2 regions of the Thalassotalea fusca genome follow, and region 1 is predicted to be linked to the other one. Evidence: predicted binding sites of a transcription regulator. Region 1 holds the regulator's gene; the other holds the start of a gene.
What was found. Region 1 encodes LexA, which represses DNA repair genes until DNA is damaged. Its sites were predicted from a motif close to TACTGTATNNNNATACAGTA; they were not measured.
Positions count from the first base shown of each region.

Region 2: a site for LexA is predicted at 3,176-3,195, ahead of ruvA (Holliday junction branch migration protein RuvA). Genes of this name have one in related genera too.

Region 1 is NZ_JBQRUN010000002.1:117,393-124,979, forward strand. It holds gene ACSLUK_RS02910 (cytochrome c oxidase subunit 3) at 1-659, opposite strand, end outside; gene ACSLUK_RS02915 (cytochrome c oxidase assembly protein) at 691-1,248, opposite strand; gene ctaD (cytochrome c oxidase subunit I) at 1,265-2,854, opposite strand; gene coxB (cytochrome c oxidase subunit II) at 2,866-4,347, opposite strand; gene lexA (transcriptional repressor LexA) at 4,945-5,559, opposite strand; gene ACSLUK_RS02935 (SUMF1/EgtB/PvdO family nonheme iron enzyme) at 5,758-7,422, shown strand; gene ACSLUK_RS02940 (winged helix-turn-helix domain-containing protein) at 7,577-7,587, opposite strand, start outside.
Region 2 is NZ_JBQRUN010000022.1:35,243-42,829, reverse strand. It holds gene tolQ (protein TolQ) at 1-400, opposite strand, end outside; gene ybgC (tol-pal system-associated acyl-CoA thioesterase) at 390-800, opposite strand; gene ruvB (Holliday junction branch migration DNA helicase RuvB) at 1,457-2,464, opposite strand; gene ruvA (Holliday junction branch migration protein RuvA) at 2,516-3,133, opposite strand; gene ruvC (crossover junction endodeoxyribonuclease RuvC) at 3,242-3,772, opposite strand; gene aspS (aspartate--tRNA ligase) at 3,850-5,643, opposite strand; gene ACSLUK_RS18100 (transporter substrate-binding domain-containing protein) at 5,767-7,587, opposite strand, start outside.

The sequences.
Region 1 (7,587 bases):
TTCATTTCATCAGCATACCCATGAGAATATTCGAGCCCTTGGCAGTATAAGAACACGAGGCCTAATACAACCGTTATGCTAAGCCAAACTTTAAGCTGTGCACGTTTGCCTTTCTCCAACGCAACGTGTGCAAAGTGAGCAGTAAATGAAGAGGTCAATAATAAGATGGTGTTGATTAATGGTAACCCATACCACCCCATAGCCGTTGTTTCGGTGCCGTCTGGTGTTTTGATAAGCGGCCATTCTGCAACAAACTCAGGCCATAATACGGCATGGGTCATCGCATTATTGCCTTCGCCGCCAAGCCAAGGCACTGAAAGTGTTCGAGCGTAAAGTAGCGCGCCAAAAAAAGCCGCGAAAAACATGACTTCTGAAAAAATAAACCAGCTCATCCCCTGACGAAATGAGTTATCCATTTGATGGCTATATTTGCCCGACATTGACTCTTCAATGACGTTATTAAACCAACCAAACATCATGTAAATGATAAGTGCAATACCCGCAATTAGTACGTAACCGCCAATACCGCCTTCAGGATTGTTTAGATTAGACACGTAACTGCCCGCGCCAATCGCTATTAAAAATAATGCGACTGCACCTACGATCGGCCAGTGACTTTGCGCCGGTACGTAATAAGTTTCATATTCTTTTGTAGTCATAGCTATTCCCCTATGTATTCGCGTATGACGCTTATGATTCGACTTTGCCCGTTATGTCATACAAAGTGTATGACAAAGTTAGCGTAGACACATCGTCGGGCAATTCAGGATCAACATAGAACTGTAATGCCATCTCAATATCTTCGCTTGCCTTTAACGGCTGTTGATTAAAACAAAAACATTCGGTTTTCTGAAAATACAGCGCGGCTCTTCCAGGCGACACCGACGGAACTGCTTGTCCGATTATGTCGCGAGTAGATTCATTTTTTGCATAGAACTTCACTAACTTCATTTCACCTGGATGCACTTTAATTTCATTCATCATAGGTTCAAATTGCCACGGAATTCCCTTCGCTGTTCTGCTAAGAAATTGCACGGTTATAGTACGGGAAGTATCTATTCCGTCTTCGTTCACTGCCGCCGCCGTATTCGCTGTTTTACCGTTTAACCCAGTAATATCACAAAACACGTCATACAAAGGTACAAGTGCAAAACCAAACCCAAACATAGCGAACACCACTAGTACGAGCTTCTTCACCGTTCTCTGTGTATTAGCTTCTCGTTGACTTTGATCTTGCGTTGTACTCACGAGTTATCCCCTGTTATTAGTCAATTTTAGGTGGTTTTTCAAAGGTGTGGTAAGGCGCAGGACTTGGTACCGTCCATTCCAACCCTTCTGCCCCATCCCACGGCTTAGCCTCAGCTTTCTTACCGCCTTTAATACACTTAATCACTAACACTAAGAAAATAAGTTGTGATAGGCCAAAAGCGAAGCCACCAATACTGACCCACTTGTTAAAATCAGCAAATTGCAATGCATAATCAGGAATACGTCGAGGCATACCCGCTAAACCTAAAAAGTGCATTGGGAAGAACAACAAGTTCACCGAAATCAATGAACACCAGAAGTGCCATTTACTTAAAGTGTCGTCATACATGTAACCCGTCCATTTTGGCAGCCAGTAATACACACCTGCATAGATAGAAAACAACGCACCAGTTACTAATACATAATGGAAGTGGGCAACAACAAAGTAAGTATCGTGATATTGAAAATCGATCGGTGTCATCGCCAGCATCAAACCGGAGAAACCGCCGATAGTGAACAAGATAACGAACGCAATTGAGAACAACATTGATGTTTCAAAGGAAATAGCACCGCGCCACATAGTCGCCACCCAGTTAAATACCTTAACACCAGTTGGGACGGCAATGAGCATCGTACAGTACATGAAAAACAACTCACCAAATAACGGCATCCCTGTCGTAAACATGTGATGTGCCCACACGATAAATGATAAGAATGCAATTGAGGCAGTTGCATATACCATTGAGCTATATCCGAATAACTTTTTACGAGAATATGCCGGGATAGTCGTTGAAACAATACCAAATGCAGGCAGTATCATGATGTAAACTTCAGGATGACCAAAGAACCAGAAGATATGTTGAAACAACACCGGATCTCCGCCGCCAGCAGCGTCAAAAAAGCTTGTGCCGAAATAGGTGTCGGTAAGTACCATAGTTACCGTTCCAGCCAATACTGGCATAACGGCAATCAGTAGGTATGCTGTGATGAAAAACGTCCAGACAAACAATGGCATTTTCATATACGTCATACCTGGCGCTCGCATATTCATTATGGTTACAACAATGTTAATTGCTCCCATAATTGACGAAATACCCATAATATGAACCGCAAACACGAAGAACGCTGTACTGCCATTACTGTACGTTGTAGACAGTGGCGCATAGAACGTCCAACCAAAGTTAGGTGCTCCACCTTCCATAAAGAAAGACATCAACAAGATGCTGAAAGCAAAAGGTAGAATCCAGAAGCTCCAGTTGTTGAGTCGTGGTAATGCCATATCAGGCGCACCAACCATCATCGGCAACATCCAGTTGGCCAACCCCGTAAATGCCGGCATGATGGCACCAAACACCATAATCAAACCATGCACTGTCGTCATTTGGTTAAAGAAATCTGGGTCGACAATTTGCAAACCAGGCTGGAATAATTCTGCGCGGATCACCATTGCCATGGCACCGCCAGTTAAAAACATGATAAACGAGAACCAAAGGTATAAAGATCCAATGTCTTTATGGTTAGTTGTTAGCAACCAACGCTTTAATCCCGTCATTTTATGATCATGATGCTCGTGGTCATGCGAGTCATGAATAGCTTCAGTCGTCATAATGCTTCCCCTTACTTCGCACTCGCAGCATCTACATCTGCTGGTTGAACTAGATCGCCGGTGTCGTTACCCCAAGCGTTACGCTCAAAAGTCACCACTGCCGCGATTTCCGTTTTTGTTAATTGATCTTTAAATGGCGTCATTGCTGGGTTCTTTTGGCTGCCATTTAATACCATGTCGATATGCGCACTGACATCACCCAACACCATCGGGCTGCCTTTTAATGCTGGGAACGCTGGAGGTAGCCCTGCACCGTTAGCTTGATGACATGCTAAGCACTTACCGTTGTATACTTGCTCGCCCATCGCCATGAGCTCATCCATAGAATATGTTTTTGAAAGGTCTTCAGCAGGTGCTTTTTCTGCAGCGGCTTCTTGTACCGTCTCCACAACTTCTTCACTCACTGCAGGTACAGCGGTACTGGCGCCACCACTGGCAGCTTTAACATCTGCGGCTTGCACTAGATCGCCGGTGTCATTACCCCATGCATTTCGTTCATAAGTCACAACTGCTGCGATTTCTTTTGAACTTAATTGCTTACCAAAGGCTGGCATTGCTGCCTTACCGTTCAATACAATATCAATATGAGTGTTTATGGGCCCTGTGGTCGCAACTGGGCTTCCTTTAAGGGCTGGAAATGCTGGCGGTAATCCCATCCCTGAAGGTTGGTGACACGCTGCACAATACGCAGTGTAAGTTTGTTCACCTAACGACATAAGCTCTTCTTTAGACAGCGATGCAGTTAACGACGCTTGCTCAGCTGCAGCAGCTTCTGCAATAAGTCTATTTTGCTCATCAATCCAAGCGGCATAGTCTGCTTCAGATTTTACCTCAACGACAACAGGCATATAGCCATGATCTTTACCACAAAGCTCAGCACATTGGCCGCGGTAGATCCCTGGTTCATCAACGATGGTCCAAGCTTCATTAATAAAACCTGGGTTAGCGTCTTGTTTAACAGCAAACGCTGGTACCCACCAAGAGTGAATAACATCATCAGACGTAATTAAGAATCGAACTTTTTTATTGACCGGAATAACTAAGTGACGATCAACTTCCAGTAAGTAGTGTTCACCTTTTTCCGCTGACTGGCCATTTAGATTGTCATATTCTTCACGTGGAGTGGCCAATACAGAGTAAAACTCTATGTCTTGATCGAAATATTTGTAGTGCCATTTCCACTGAGAACCAGTGACTTGAATAGTGATATCAGAGTTGTCGTTGTTTTCCATTTCAACGAGCGTATTGGTTGCAGGAATCGCCATACCAATCAAAATGAGAATTGGCACTACCGTCCAAATAATCTCAACCTTTGTACTCTCATGAAATGTTGCTGGTGTTACGCCTTTCGATTTTCGATGAAAAATCATCGACCAAATCATAGCACCAAAAACGACTATCCCAATTACCGTACAGATGTAAAGCACGAACATGTGTAAGCCATACACTTCTCGACTTATCTCTGTTACCCCCTGGGTAAGATTAAGTTCCATTTCAGCCCAAGCTATACCGGGTAAAACTAAAAACCCCAATAACAGCCAACCTAGGTTACGTCTTTTCACTCGACATCTCCTCCGCCCTTTAAATGTAAAGTCATGCTTAGGCAGTAATACACAGCTCATGCTAGGCACGTCATTTTTATTTTTCTGTTGTTATTTTTGATTTGGCGTTTGCTACTGACTTCCGCAAGAAACCGTAACACCACCATATTCTTATTATTGCTTACTTTCTAATCTAGAATTACTTAATTATTAAACTAGGTCAATTTTTAATTTAGCGTGCTATGCTTAGAAATGGCAATAAAAACAATAGAGTTACCACTCTAAAAGCGCTATAACGCAGTGGTGACACGAACTACAGTAATTGTCGTATTTTTAAGCAGGCACTCGAAAAAAAGCTGATTTGACAAATTCGTGAAAAATTTTTACTGATTACTTTTTAATCTAAAACTCGTTTGAAAACGCGTTAGATAGGAAGTTTGGTATTGGATTTAATTAGGAGAGTAAGAAAAGATTCAAAAAACGGTAAAAGTTAGGCTTATTGAACATTCCGCCAATAAACCTAATAGTTAGCGATGATATATAAAACAATTACATCCAGTCAGCAGAACGAATTACACCAACGGCAATTCCTTCAACATTAAAATGTTGGTTAGCGAGATCTACTTTGATCGGTGCAAAGTCTTCATTTTCAGCATGTAAATACACCACATTACCTTCTTTTTTAAAGCGCTTAACAGTAACATCATCTTCTACACGCGCCACGATTACTTGACCGTTTTGCACATCAGTCGTTTGATGCACAGCCAGTAAATCACCATCTAATATGCCAATATCTTTCATACTTTCGCCATTTACCCGCAACAAATAATCCGCTGCAGGGTGGAAAAGATTACCATCAATTTGATAACGCTCTTCAACGTGCTCTTGCGCCAAAATTGGCTCTCCTGCAGCGACACGGCCAATAAGTGGTAGTCCTTGTTCTTCGGCATACTCTTCAGCTAGTCGAATGCCACGCGAGGTTCCTGGCAACATTTCAATGTAACCTTTTTTGGCCAGAGCTTTTAAATGCTCTTCCGCCGCATTTGCCGATTTAAAACCAAAAAAATCAGCAATTTCCGCACGTGTTGGTGGCATGCCGGTCGCTGATATTTTCTCTTTAATCAGATCAAAGATCTGTTGTTGTCTTGGGGTAAGTGGTCGCATAACAGCCCTGTATTTTTGAACAGTATCACTGTCATTGTATACAGCCTGTAAATAAACGCAAGGTATGTACTGAATTTAATCAGAAATTATCTATTCATATTTCTAAAATTTTTCTATTTTTAGCTAAAGCTAGGTTTTTCATAGGACTTTTCACCGCGCTATTGCTCATATTGCGCCAGTCTTTTACGAGGAATAACTATGAAAATAACTAAGCTTTTAATTGCTATGAGTATTGCCACTAGCAGTGTGTCCTACGCTATCAATAAACCAATCGAACCTGTCATGGTACAAATCCCTGCTGGCAGTTTCAAAATGGGGTCAACTAGCCGTGCTAATGCACAGCCTATTCACACCGTAAACATCCAGTCTTTTGGCATGAGTAAGTACGAGGTAACTGTTGCTGAATTCCGTCGTTTCGTTGAAATGACCAATTATCCTGTACCTCAAACGTGCCGACACGAGTTAGATGTGTGGTTTTTATTGCCCAGCAAAGGAAATTGGGAAACCAACAGGCTAAACACCAGTGAACATCAGCCTGTTGTGTGTATCAACTGGCAAGCCGCTAATGCGTACGCACAATGGTTAGCAAAAGAAACTGGCAGACCCTATCGACTACCTTCTGAAGCCGAATGGGAATATGCTGCGCGTGCTGGAACTAAAACCGATTATTACTTTGGAGATGATAAAGACAATACGCTCGTTTGTGATTATGAAAATACCGGAGATCGACGCGGTGAAAGCATATTGCAGCTCAATAACAATACAAGCTACTACAATTGGACCGGTGAAGTTGCAAATTGCGAAGATAATTCTGGCTACGCCAGTATCGTTGGCATGTACAAGCCAAACCCATTTGGATTACACGATATGGTCAGCAATGTAGTCGAGTTTCTCTCCGATTGCTACGTAGGAACTTATGAAGGTGCACCAACAGATGGTTCTGCACGTATTGACGGTAAGTGTGATCGTCGTGTAGTCCGTGGTAGTAGCTGGCACTGGAGTCACTTTCCATTAGCTAACCGCCGTTCAACAGACGAGATATTTTCTGGTGGTGTCAACGGATTTAGGTTGGTAATAGATAACCAAATCCCACCGATTTCGAACGAAACTAGGCAATTCATCCTATCACTTGAATTTGCTCAACAACAAGCACAGAAACGCCGTGATTTGCTACCCGAAATCCCCGCGCCGGTAAAAAATCTTCAGATTAGTCAAAACAGTAATAGTGTTAGGCTAACCTGGGACAACGATCAGCATGACCATACTGTTAGTTATCGCGTTTATCGCAATGCACTACCGGGAAAAATGTTTAAGATGATAGCCAATAATATTGATGAAATGCAGTTTATAGATGGCAACGTGCCAGCGCATGCTTATGATTATACAGTGGTTGCAGTTAGGCGACACACACAAAGCACCTATGCTCCCCCAGTAACTAAAGCGGCTAGTTGGGTTAAGCTACCCGCGCAAGTTGAAGCCGAATGGGCGACTAAAATAACCGATACAAAAAACAACACTGGTATTTCATTTACCTCAGATAAATCTCGTCGCATAGGCTATAACCTTACAGGTGCTGTAGGCATCGGTGAAGGTGCTGAGATGAGCTATCAAATTGAAGTTCCTAAATCAGGTGCGTATCAGCTGTCTTATCGTGTTGCATCTCCGAGGAACACCCTAGGATTTGAAATTTACAACGAGTCCAAAAAACTCACAGTTCAAAAAATTGACGCAACAGGCGGCTACCATGACTGGAAAACGCAAAACGGTGGAACCATTCATTTGGAAAAAGGCAAACATACAATTACATTGAGATCGCTCGACAATGACTGGAAACTCAATTGGTTTTCGATTGAACAATCTTAGTCACTGATTATTTGAACCAACAATAGCCATTTGTATCAAGCTATTGCTGGTTCTTTTCTTTATTTCTTTCTTTTCTGGCGTTGTTTGCAATCAATTGACTAAACACCAAGGTGATTTAGGCAGTCAATGCGTAATTTCTACTAATCAAACTCGCTTACTGTTCAA
Region 2 (7,587 bases), on a different contig from region 1:
CTACAGTTGCCATGAAAGGTAAATGTGTTTCCAGAGAATCGACTTCGCGAGATAATGCAACGCGCATTGCTCGGTGCGTGCCATCGACTACGGCTTGAGGTGAGCTAATATTGCTTTTTCTTAAACGTGCAAACTCTTTAAACCCTGCAACAAACAAACTTTCTATACCAGAAATTTGGTTACGCGCAGACACTTCATTGTAAAGGCGGCTTAAGTCAGCACCGCCCCAAAATTTGTCTTCAAACGTCTTTAATTGAGCACGCGCCTGTTGCAATACTTTTCGACGTTGGAAAATCATGGCCCAGCAAGCCACGGAAAATCCTAACAAAATAATCATTACCGACTTAACCAACAAGCTTGCTTGTAAAAACAATTCAAAAAAAGAAATTTCAGCTGACACGTTTTAATGCTCCAAGTAATTCATCAGGTATGGCACAAGGCTTTGCTCGCTCAAGATTAACAAAAACAACCAGAACGTCAGCTTGACAAAGTAGTTGCTCATTTTCGTTATATAAATACTGCTTAAATACAACACTTGCTCTTTTTAAGTCACTTATTTCTGTCACTACATTTAGCAAGTCATCTAGCTTTGCAGAGGCCAAGTACTCCATTTCAACCTTTCTGACCACAAAGCCGAGGTTTTGTTCTAAATAATAAGATTGATTTATGCCTAATTCGCGCAACCACTCAGTTCGTGCACGTTCGAAAAATTTTTGATAATTAGCAAAATACACGATCCCGCCTGCATCGGTATCTTCATAATATACGCGGAGAGGAAATGAATTTACTTTTTCAAACATTCAAAAATGACAACTTATTATTTAGTTCTTATAGCGCGCACTATAGTAATAGATTTACTCACCCTCAAACAAGCCCTTAGCCTATTTGTTTGTAATAAATTACAAATAATAGTTAATGACAAATAGTTAAAAGAAGAACAACAGCAAACACGACCCTCTCCAACCAACTTTCGCATTAGTTTTTCTAATGATAAAAATAAATTTTTTTCGTTTGTTAAAGGTATATCGTCTCGCTAAAATACACTTGTTTTCTGAGCTAGCGCACCGAACAACGCTCTTAACCCTTAAGCTTGTTCTTAGCCAGAATTCGTTAGTATTGATAGTTTTGCTGCTATCCATACTCTCTGACATGTTTCCTGGAATTGAATTTCCTTCTATCAACTTGAGATTTAAGTTGGCCCGCATCCCTTTATGCGGGCTTTTTTTTTGCCATTTTTCAAATTCGCCCGTAAAAAACAAAGATTAGCCGATAGAAAACTAACGCTAAATATCAACACTAGCCACTACATAAAATCGAAATGTCGATTAGTTTTATTAGTGAATAACCTAAACGCATAGGCCAATTAAATTCACGTATAGATTAATTAGAAAATTTTATTGCATAACTAGTCGGATTAGCACCAACTAGCCTGCATAATTATTTGTAAGAACGGATGTTAAGAGGTAGGTTTGACGATATTGAAGTGTTGATATGCCTTGTCGGTAACAATGCGACCCCGAGGAGTACGCTGTAAGAACCCCTGTTGAATCAAGAATGGCTCTAATACATCCTCAATCGTTTCACGCTCTTCACCGATAGCTGCGGCAACATTATCTAAACCGACAGGCCCGCCCATGAACTTTTCAATAATGGCTAGTAACAGTTTCCTATCCATAATATCAAAGCCTTCATTATCCACTTCTAACATTGCAAGTGCACTTGCAGCCGAATCTTGGCATACAACCCCAGCCGTTTTTACGTCGGCATAGTCTCGTACGCGACGTAACAACCGATTTGCGATTCGCGGAGTACCGCGAGAGCGACGTGCTACTTCGAAGGCACCTTCATTATCAATAGTAAGGTTAAGAAAGTGAGCGGAGCGATTGACAATATCCGTTAAGTCTTTGCTATTGTAAAACTCTAATCGCTGAACGATACCAAACCTATCTCTTAGCGGAGACGTTAGCGCCCCAGCTCGTGTAGTGGCACCGATAAGTGTAAACGGTGGTAAGTCTAATTTAATCGAACGAGCGGCAGGCCCTTCACCAATCATGATATCTAATTGATAGTCTTCCATGGCTGGATACAGTACTTCTTCGACCACAGGACTTAGTCGATGAATTTCATCGATAAACAATACGTCATTTTCTTCTAAGTTTGTCAGTAAAGCAGCTAAGTCCCCCGCTTTCTCTAATACGGGGCCTGAAGTAGTTCGTATATTAACGCCCATTTCATTGGCAACAATATTGGCAAGCGTGGTTTTTCCGAGTCCCGGTGGGCCAAAAATAAGTAGATGATCGAGTGGCTCGCTTCTCCGCTTAGCCGCTTCAATGAATATTTCCATTTGCGCTTTAACGTGATCTTGCCCCGTATAATCCTGCAAAAGCTTAGGACGAATGGCGCGATCTACATTATCATCTTCAAATGTAGCGGTAGGTTGAATGAGTCGATCTGCTTCTATCATTTTTACTTACTTCATATTAGTGCTATTTCAGCATATTTTCTGGAAAAGTGGTTATAACATGGCCTTTAATGCGTCACGAATCAAATCTTCGCTCGACATACCATCACTGTAAATTTGCTTAATAGCTTTATCAGCCTGACCTTGCGTATAACCCAGCGATATTAACGCATTTATCGCATCACCGCGACTATCAGTTACAATCGCTGACGCCACCAAACCATCAACGGGCATTTTATCCGTGAATGGGGTAAGCAATTCACTATTCCAGTCTTTAAGCTTATCGCGCATTTCTATCAATAAACGCTCAGCGGTTTTCTTACCAACACCTGGAATTTTAACAATGGTTGTCAAATCATCATGTGCTACACAACTCACAAACTGCTCTGCTGACATTCCCGACAATATTGCCAAGCCGAGTTTAGGGCCAACACCATTAACTTTAATGAGCAAGCGAAACAATTTTCGCTCTGTTTTGGTAGCAAAGCCATATAAAAGCTGAGCATCTTCACGTACAACGAAGTGCGTATAAATAGTAGCTTCTTCTTGTTCGTTAGGGAGTGCATAGATACTTGTCATTGGCATTGAGACTTCATAACCTACGCCCTGACATTCAATAACTATTTCCGGGGGAAGTTTTTCGATTAATGTACCTCGAAGACGACCAATCACTGTCTATTCACCTTTGAATTATAGAATATCCAGCAACCTTAACACTATATATTTATACAGTAAAGTTTTTGTGTTATTAGCAGGCTACAGAGAAGAAGAAAAAATGAATTACGAGCGTAAACGACCGCGCACGGTTTTGCTAACCTGCCCAGACATTTTGGTTAGAGAGTCATAACTGTGTGCATGACACAAGGCAACTGCTAGCGCATCGGCTGCATCAGCTTGTGGTGTTGCTGGTAATTTAAGAATTGAACGCACCATGTGTTGTACTTGCGCTTTGTCAGCTGCGCCAGTGCCAACCACAGATTGTTTGATTTGCCGTGCAGAATACTCCGCAATGCTAAGCCCTTTGTTTGTTGCCGCAACAATTGCAGCACCGCGAGCTTGACCTAATTTAAGCGCTGAATCAGGGTTTTTAGCCATAAAAACTTGCTCAATGGCAAACATATCCGGTTTAAATTGAATGATAATTTCAGATACACCTGCAAAGATAGTTTGAAGGCGTGTCGCTAAATCATCTCCTTGCGCAATTGCTTTGATGCAACCACTACCGAGATAATTAAAATGACGTCCTTGCTGTTCAATGACGCCATACCCTGTTAATCGTGAGCCGGGATCTATCCCCAGAATTATTGCCAAATTATGCTCTTTCTTTTTATTAAAAAAGGCGACAGTCACGAACCTAGCATGTTCGTGTTCTGTCGCCCTATCTAAGATTAGTCTTCTTGACTATCTTGTTGCTTTTCTTCTTGCTTAATGGTTTCAATACCTAATTCAACGAGTTGTGCTGGGTTAGCCTTACTAGGTGCATTAGTTAATGGACAAGCCGCCGTTGTTGTTTTAGGGAATGCCATTACATCACGGATCGAACTTGCACCCGTCATTAACATGACAAGTCTGTCCAAACCAAATGCTAAACCTGCATGCGGTGGCGCACCATATTGTAAGGCTTCAAGTAAGAAGCCAAATTTCTCTTGTGCTTCTTCATCACCAATACCTAAGATACGGAATACGGCTGACTGCATCGCCTGATCAAAGATACGAACTGAACCACCGCCTAATTCACAACCATTCAATACCATGTCGTATGCATTTGATAATGCGCCTACTGGGTTAGCCTCAAGCTCTTCTGGCGTTAAATTGGTTGGTGCTGTAAATGGATGATGCAATGCATGCATTCTGCCATCAATTTCTTCAAACATTGGAAAATCAACAACCCAAAGTGGCTTCCATTCGTCAGCAACAATACCTAAATCTTCACCTAGTTTTAAACGCAACGCGCCTAATGCTTCTGTTACAACCGTTTGATTATCTGAACCAAAGAATATGATATCGCCAGTTTCAGCGTTAACACGATCTAACAACGCTTTAACAGCATCTTCAGGCAAGAATTTCAAGATTGGCGATTGTAGCCCTTCCATACCTGCTGACAAGTCATTTACTTTCATCCAAGCTAAGCCTTTCGCACCGTAAATACCAACGAACTTAGTATATTCGTCGATATTCTTACGAGAGAACTTCGTTGCGCCCTCAGGCACACGGATCACAGCCACACGACCTTTTTCATCGTTTGCTGGCCCAGAGAATACTTTAAATTCTACATCTTTTAAGATATCTGCAACGTCTACAATCTCTAATGGATTTCGTAAATCAGGCTTATCTGAACCAAAACGAGTCATGGCTTCAGCGTATGGCATGCGAGGGAATTCACCCAAATCAACGTTGAGCAACTTGAGAAAAAGATCACGGATCATTTTCTCTGTTACTGCCATCACTTCGTCAGCGCTCATGAATGAAGTTTCAATATCGATTTGCGTGAATTCAGGTTGGCGATCAGCACGTAAATCTTCATCACGGAAACACTTAACGATTTGGTAATAACGCTCCATACCTGACATCATTAGCAATTGTTTAAACAACTGTGGAGATTGCGGCAAAGCGAAGAAATTACCTTTGTGTGTACGACTCGGCACTAAATAATCACGAGCACCTTCAGGTGTCGCCGCCGTTAAAATTGGCGTTTCGATATCAAGGAAACCTTGTTCTTCTAACGATTGACGAACTGCAGAAGTTACCTTAGCGCGAAAACGAATGCGTTCAGTCATTTCAGGGCGACGAAGGTCTAAATAACGATACTTTAAACGTTGCTCTTCTGAGTTATTTTGATGGTCATCTAATGTTAATGGTAATGGCGCCGCTTTGTTGATAATGGTTAGCTCTAAACCTAACACTTCGATGCCGCCTGTCGCCATATCTTTATTTACTTGGCCTTCAGGTCGAGCGCGTACTTTACCTTTCACCTGTACACAAAACTCATTTCTAAGCGTATTAGCTTTCTCAAGCACTTCTGGTAAATCAGGATCGTAAACAACTTGTACCAACCCTTCACGATCACGTAAATCGAGAAATATTACCGCCCCTAAATCACGACGGCGATTTACCCATCCACAAAGTGTTACTTCCTGACCAATGTGAGATTCGTTTACCTCACCACAATATAGAGTTCGCATAAAAAGTTGCCTTGAATGTTCGAATTTACTGCCGCGATTGTTCGCCAGCATTTATATAGGTGTAAAAATGCTGCACATTATAAAGCAATAGTGCTGAATGTCACCTGTATCAAAGCGATACTTTTATGAATAAAAGGTGTAATGGTTTTTTCCTTCCGCTTTTACCTGATACATGAGTGTATCAGCCACTTTAAGAAGGTCACTGTCTGTCTCACCGTCTTCCGGATAAATTGCAATACCAATACTACAACCAATGTTGGCAAACCCTGTCGACAATTCAAATGGCTGTTGCACTAAATTAAGAATTTTGTTGGCCACATAGGCCGCTTCATTCTTGTTGTGTAAACCCGTGAGCAAAATAACAAACTCGTCACCACCAAATCGCACAATGGTATCAGACACCCTAACACAGCTATCAAGGCGTGTGGCGACCAATTTTAACAATTCATCCCCCACGTCATGGCCAAATGTGTCATTGACCTGCTTGAACCCATCTAAATCAATAAACATCACCGCAATGAGCAACTCTTGTCGTTTATGAAAATTAATCGCAGTAGTTAGTCGGTCTTTTAGCAAGATACGATTAGCCAAGCCGGTCAACTCATCATGCGTTGCCATGTGTTTCATTTGTTCTTCAAGCGCTTTACGCGTTCTAATTTCAACCTGAAGGCGTCTGTTCCACACAATAATCACAGCGATAATGATTAACGTGATGGCAACCCCTTGCACCGCTACGCGTAGAACGACATTTTTGTCGAGACCAGTTTCTACATTAATCTCAAACCATTCTTCGTAAATTTGTTGTTTTTCAGTGGCAGAAATTGTGGCTAGCGCCTTGTTGATAATGCCTACCAACATTGTTCGGTCTTTTTTGGTGGCGAAACGATTTTGGTCGACGTTAAACTCATCAACTACCGACATACCAAGCGTTATTAAGCTCTCTTGCCTAACAATTTCTGATGCCGTCGCAATATTTTCAACCACGCCATCCACTAACCCTTGTTGCAACGCCTGCACTCCTTCCTGATAGTCATCTACCAGCATCAGCGCAATATTAGGGTGTTCTTTTTGAATTTGCCCTACCAGATAATAACCCTTAATGATGGCGAGCGACTTGCCATAAAAATCCGACAGTTTAAGCTGAGAGCCCAGTTGTCGTTGGTGAATAACCACCCATGGCATATCCCAATAAGAGTCAGAAAAAAGTAAGTATTTATCACGTTCTTCGGTTTGTGTCGCACTTGCCAAAATGTCTATTTCACCATTTACCAGTGCACTAAATTGCGCTTGCCAACTCCTAAAAGGCACATGCTCAAATGTTAACGGCACTCGTTGTTCAATGAGTTTAATCACGCTTGGGTTGATGCCGAGCACTTCACCATTGCTGTCAAAGTACTCCAAGGGTTTCCAATTAACGTTGGTGCCGATTTTTACATTAGAATGCATTTTCGCCCATGCCAGCTCTTCTTGAGTTAATGACACTAATGTACTTTGCTCTTGAAAGTATCCTTCCGACTTAAAGCTTAACCACTTTTCTTCCAATGCGAGTAATTTCTCTTTCGATATTTTGCTAAAGCCATAGCTGATAAGTTCGCCCAACTTCTCGTTACTGCTCGTTATTAGGCTTTGAACCGGTAGATTGAACACAGGTTTTGGTAGGACGTGGAAAGACGTACGCAGTCCCGACTGCATAAGACGATGATTCATGGATTCCATTTCAGCCACAATCGCTTTGACTTCAAGATTTTCAGCAGCATGAATTAATTCATCAAAATCACGAAACATTCGGATATTAATTTCTGGGTATTGTGTTTTTAGCGCATCAATATAAGGAGAGAAATAATAAACACCTATCGTTTCATTACGTAAATCATCTAGCGACGAAATATCCAACATACGATTTGAAACATAGGCTCTTGCTTTTACCCGATAGTTAATTTCACT